DNA from 2 places in the Anaerobutyricum hallii genome. Region 2 is predicted to be linked to the other one. Evidence: predicted binding sites of a transcription regulator. Region 2 holds the regulator's gene; the other holds the start of a gene.
The links. The regulator HrcA, encoded in region 2, represses chaperone genes, less so after heat shock. The targets are predictions, from matches to a motif close to TGTTAGCACTCNNNNNNNNNGAGTGCTAACA.

Region 1: a site for HrcA is predicted at 2,063-2,093, ahead of EHLA_RS00490 (Hsp20/alpha crystallin family protein). Genes of this name have one in related genera too.

What each region holds. Positions count from the first base shown of each region.
Region 1 covers NZ_LT907978.1:105,983-109,188, reverse strand. The annotation lists gene EHLA_RS00500 (hypothetical protein) at 1-759, shown strand, start outside; gene EHLA_RS00495 (Hsp20/alpha crystallin family protein) at 837-1,265, opposite strand; gene EHLA_RS00490 (Hsp20/alpha crystallin family protein) at 1,435-1,896, opposite strand; gene EHLA_RS00485 (ubiquitin-like domain-containing protein) at 2,236-3,206, opposite strand, start outside.
Region 2 covers NZ_LT907978.1:1,974,838-1,978,043, forward strand. The annotation lists gene dnaK (molecular chaperone DnaK) at 1-11, opposite strand, end outside; gene grpE (nucleotide exchange factor GrpE) at 59-658, opposite strand; gene hrcA (heat-inducible transcriptional repressor HrcA) at 674-1,723, opposite strand; gene hemW (radical SAM family heme chaperone HemW) at 1,850-3,040, opposite strand.

The DNA.
Region 1 (3,206 bases), 1.9 Mb from region 2:
TATTTTCCTGTATTTGAACAAACTTATCCTGATATAAACCCTTTTCGAAATGCACATTTTCTTATTGCTCCACAATATGATAAAAATGGTAAAATAAATATATTAGAAGAAAAAAGGCTCTTTCGTTTTAACATGGACCACATTATTCATATGTTTTCTAAATATGATAATGTTCTCCTCTCTGATGAAGGAATCTGGTATGCCGCACATTTTAAAAAAAGAGACTTATGGGAAACATTACGAAAGGAATCTCTCCATAATGCATTTAAAATAAAAATTATCGTTTATCTCAGACGACAAGATGCTTTATTAAATGCCATGTGGAATCAAAAAATAAAAAAATCTAAAAAAAGATTTTGCTCTATGACATGGGAAGAATTTATCCACACTACTCCTTCCGCAGTATATCTTGATTACGCAGAAGGACTAAATGAAATCGCTGCCGAATTAGGAAGTGAAAACATTATCGTACGACGCTATGGGAAACGATATTTTAAAAATCATTCTATTTATGATGATTTTCTGGACATCTTTGGACTTGCTCTAACAGACGAATATACCATTAGCACTTTTGAAAGAAATGCTCGTCTTAGCGGGAATACGAATGAAATACAACGAATCCTCAATAGTGTTCCGTCTGCCAGCCAGAAAGATTATACTTTCTTTTACCATATGCTTTCTGAAGTTACCTCCGAAGACCCGGACAAAGAAAAACTAAAACATCCAGCTAAAACTATACTTTCCAAAGTTTTAAAATAAAAGAGAAAAAGGTCTGGTAATCGCATCTGCAATCACCAGACCTTTTTCATTCTATCTATTCGTTTCTGAATAGATTATTATTCAATTGCAATATATTGTTTTTCCTCTACCGGTTTCTGAACTTCTTTCGGTACTGCTACCGTAAGAATTCCGTTATTAAAAGCAGCTTTCAAATCTTCCTGTTTTACGCCTTCACCAACATAGAAGCTTCTCTGGCAACTTCCACTGTATCTTTCTTTACGGATATAATTACCTTCTTTATCTTTTTCATCTTTATTGGTATTCTGCTGTGCAGTAACTGTCAGATAACCATCTTTCAGTTCTGCTTTGATGTTTTCTTTTTCAACTCCAGGCATTTCCATTTCGAGTTCATAGTGATCTCCGGCATCTTTTACATCTGTCTTCATAAGATCATAGTTAGCAGTTGTATAATTACCTGCGAATGGGAACATATCATCAAATACATCATCTACAAAATTATTTCCAAAAATACTAGGCATCATCATAAGTCATTTCTCCCTTCAAAACTAAATTTTAATCTCTATATTCAGGCTACTATATTTCGCCTTTCTTATAATCCATATTACCTATATCTTATCAAATACCTCATGGGTATCTGTTATTTTTCCATGTATTAATATTCTGATTTATCTTTTTCTAAGATTATCTTATCAATTATTCACCAATTGTAATGTATTTCTTCTCTTCCTTGGCTGTTTTATCTTCTTTTGGAACGGTAATGCTCAAAATACCATTCTTGAATGCGGCTTTAATATCTTCCTGTTTTACACCTTCTCCGATATAAAAGCTTCTTGATAAGTTACCGGCATAACGTTCACGGCGGATATATTTACCTGTCTTTTTATCTGTTTCATCTTTATCTAAACCTTTTGCGGCAGAAATGGTAAGATATCCATTCTCAAGTTCCAGCTTAATCTCATCTTTCTTAAATCCTGGAAGATCAATATCTACTTCATAGCTATCTTTCTTTTCTCTTACATCTGTTTTCATAAGGTTCTTTGCATGTTTTCCATATAACGGATTCTTCTTACCAAAAAATCTCTTCTCAACCGGTGCGTCAAACCAGCTATCAAAATCATCAAATAAATTCTCTCCAAAAATACTAGGCATCATCATAAGTCATTTCTCCTTTCGAAATCTTTAAACTGTCTTCAGCAAATCGGAAGCTTCTTTCTTTCGACTATGTTGAAATGAATTTTATGAACTTCGGTTCAGAACTTCTTTTTTATCTTCTTATCTCTTTATGTCCTTTCCTTTGTTCTAGCTGTAATATAACACCTATTATTAGCCATGTCAAGCGTTGAGTGCTAAAATTTTGTGAACATTTTGTGAACAATAAAAAAGCCATTATATAAAACTTCAACTTCCGTAAACATGAAGGCTGCTGGCAGGCATCCTCACTCAGTGCTGTAAATCTGTTTTACATAATGACTTTTTTATTCGTTTTATTTGTGTTTAATAATTCTTTGTTACTACTGTTCCGTCTGAATACTTGATTTCCCAGTAGCCATGACCGGAACCATCACAGTCCGGTACTTTTCGTTTTGAAACGATATGTTTTCCAGAACCAGAAGATTTCTGTGAAGATTGCTGTGGTTTTTCTTTTGTGCCTTCTGTAACAATCTTAGAAACAGGCTCTTTGATTACCTTTTCTTTTACTTTTTTGCGGCTCTCTTCTTTGCCATCTACATAAGTAATCTGATATGTAACTTCTTTAGAGCCATTCACGCCCTCTCTTGTTACTTTACTTGAACCTACATACATAGAAGAGGATTTTTGTGTTTCCACACTAAATGCAATCTCTTCTGTCTTCTTTTCTTTTCTTGTTTCAACTCGTTCTACTACAACTTTTGTTCCTTCTTTTAAAGGTTTATTTAATGCAGGGCGTATACGATCCTTTTTGGAAAGAGCAATATTATTTTCGTTAAGAAGTTCTTTGACTGTTTTTGCCTGAGTGACTGTCTTTTTTGTCTTGCCATCTGCCCGTAGAGAAACTTCTACCCGGCGGATTACCTGGATATCCATGTCATCCGTACAGCTTGCCTCTAAATCATGATTTACGATATCATGTTTTCCAAGAGTAATCCCTGCTTGTTCAAGGACATCTTTTACCTTGCCGCCGAGGATTTCTACTTCCTGTTCTTTATTATCATCCGATACTTTTAACTTTTCATAACGAGCTATCTCTATTTTTTCTTCTCCGCTATCTAGTTTCGTAGTAAGGGATGGGGTAATTTGATCCTTCTTATTCAGAGTAATCTCCGCTTCTTTAAGAATATCAGATACAGAGGAACCTTTCGCTACAGCAAGTTTTGTCTGTACCTGACCATCCTGGATACTTACATTCATATCTGCCTTTTTATTTGACTGACATCCGGACAACATACTCAGGGAAAATATACCTGCTGCAATTGCAATTATATATT
Region 2 (3,206 bases):
ATTTTACCCATAATTATTTCCTCCTGTATTCTGTCAAATTCATATATCTAAAATATGACTAATTAACTACTTTTACCATGCTGTGACGAAGAACTCCATCTTTGTACATATATCCTTTCTGGAACTCTTCAGATACAAGGTTCTCACCCATCTCTTCATTCTCTTCATGCATAACTGCATTATGAAAATCTGGATTAAATTCCTTTCCTACAGCATCCATCGGTTTTACACCGATTTCTTCAAGTACGGTAATCATCTGCTGATAAATCTTGATAAATCCCTGAGCAAATGCCCCTTCCTTCTCTTCTTCTGAAAGAGCATCCAAACCTCTTTCAAAATTATCAACAACCGGAAGTAACTTTGCAAGAACCTCTTTCGCTCCTACATCATACATATGGCTCTGCTCTTTTGCATTTCTCTTTCTGGCATTCTCAAATTCTGCCATCAGACGCTGATATTTATCTGTCATCTCTGCTGCCTTTTCTTCACTCTTTTTTAATTCAATTTCAAGAGCGGCTGCAGACTTCTTTTTCTTTTTCGTCTTGGTTTCTTTTGTCTCTTTGGCTTCCGTTCCGTCCTCCGTCGTTGTTTCTTCCGGAGTCTCTCCCTTCGCCTCTTCTACGATACTTTCGTCGGATACTTTTTTTTCTTCTTCCACTTAAGTACCACCTTTCTATGATTTATTATTAAAAATCTCATCTAAATCATCGGTTAGATTTCTGAGAGTATTTACAACCTTTCGGTAATCCATTCGTTTCGGTCCGATAATTCCGACCGTTCCTGTTCCGCCTTCCTTCAATTCATAAGTGGCAGTTACGATACTGCAATCCCTTAAAGACTGTACCTGCGTCTCGTTACCGATATAAACCTGTATGCCATGTTTTTCTTCCTGATTCACTGTATCATCCACAAGCTTTACAAGCTGCTTCTTCTCCACTAATGTATCAAGAAGTGCTGTTGTATGCTCAGGATTAACAAGCTCAGGATACTTAAGCATATTCGTTGCTCCGCTGGTATAAATCTCCATGTTGTCTGCTTCGTGAATTGCCTCTACAATTCCACTGAAAACTCCTTCTAAAATATCTGCATGCATCCCTGCCTGCACCTTCATCATATGAACTAACTCGATATTAATATCATTCAGTGTCAGTCCTTGAAGAAAAGAGTTCAACAAAATATTAAGTTTTAAAATCTCGTCATTTCCAAGTGGTTCATCCATATTCATGAGTACGTTCTTTACCGTATCATTCCCAACTACGATTACTACCAAAAGCCTCTGTGTATCCACCATAGAAAGCTGAATAAACTTAAGCTTCGATTCCTTAATCTGTGGTGTGGAAATCAATGTAGCGTAGTTCGTGTTCGCTGCAAGTAAATCTGCAACGTTCTTCAGAACCTCTTCCATGCGATCCATCTTATTAATCAGATCCTGATGTTCCTTCTCCCTCTCGGTTTCCCTGATTCGAATCTCATCATTCTCTTCCATCAGACAGTTCACATAATAACGATATCCTAAATCTGAAGGAATCCTTCCGGCAGAAGTATGTGGCTGGAGGATATATCCAAGTTCTTCGAGATCCGCCATCTCATTACGAATCGTTGCTGAACTCAAATGTAAATCAGAATCTTTGGCAATCGTTCTGCTTCCTACCGGATCTCCGGTCTCTAAGTAAGTAGAAATAATTGCTTTTAAAATTTTCATCTTACGTTCATCCAGTTCCATCTCTTACTCCCTTCCTTCTTAGTTATTAGCACTCATCATTATCGAGTGCTAATATCTACATTCATTAAGTTATCACTATCTGCAATCCTTGTCAAGTATATTTTCGATTTTTTTCTTAAAATCTTTTTACAACATAAAATCACAGAAAATATAATCGCTCACATCGATTCCTGCATCTGTAAGACGAAGCATTTCCCCATTTTTTATCCATTCAAGCAGATCAATCTTTTCATATTTAGATATCACTTCTCCGTACACGTCCATGATATTTTTATGAAAACACTCCCTGAACTCTTTTTTAGAAATGCCAGCTCGTTTGCGCAGCCCTAAAAACATAAATTCTTCTATTTTATCTTTTTGGCTTAATACAGTATAATCTTCCCTCATCATAAAAGGAACATACGGCTCTTTTTTATAATGTTCCAAGTTTCTCTCATTTGAAAAACGAGTTCCTTCAAAATAAGAAGATGCGCCAAGCCCAAAGCCAATATATGGAACCCCGCTCCAATATCCAAGATTATGAATACATTCCTTTCCTTTTAATGCATAATTAGAAATTTCATATCTGTCATATCCGTTTTCTGCAAGAATCTCCTTTGTAAACTGATACATTTCGCGGTCTGCTTCTTCATTCGGAATCTTTTTATGAATCTCTTCTGATTCGTAAAAAGGGGTTCCTTCTTCTAAAATAAGACTGTATGCAGAAATATGCTCCGGTCGCAATGCCATTACTTTTTCAAGCGTTTTCTTATAGATACTCATCGTCTGGCCCGGAAGACCACTCATCAGATCAATATTAATATTTTCAAATCCAGCCTTTCTAGCCAGCTCATAATTTTTCAAAAACTCTTCCCATGTATGAATTCTTCCTAATAAATACAGGCAGGAATTATCTGCACTTTGCAATCCCATACTCAGACGGTTTATACCAGCATCTTTATATGCAGAAAGATTTTTCTTTGTAAGAGTTCCCGGATTCGCCTCCATTGTAATCTCTGCTTCCTCTTTTATAAGAAAATATTTCTGAACCACCTGCATAATATTCTTTATCTGATTGCCAGAAAGAAGAGATGGGGTACCTCCTCCTATAAAAATACTTCTTACCTGATAAGTATCTTTATTATTTAAAATATCATTTAAAACTATACCTGTCTTCTCTATCTCTTTTACCAAACATCGAACATACTCTTCCCTGTCTTCTGCACTTGAAGGAAAAGAAAGAAAATCACAGTAGTTACACTTCTTTATACAAAATGGAATATGGATATATAATTCCAAGTCTTTTCGATTCTCACATATCTCACACATTGCACCCATAAATGATCCTTTCCTTTTAAATTTAAAAACGTTATCTCAGTATAACATATTTCAAAAAAAAATTCATTTTACGCTTGACAAACTGCTCGAAAATCAATAGAATATAGAAGTATGTTTACATTAGATTGTCCGTGTCCGAAATAATGCAAAACAATATAAACATAAT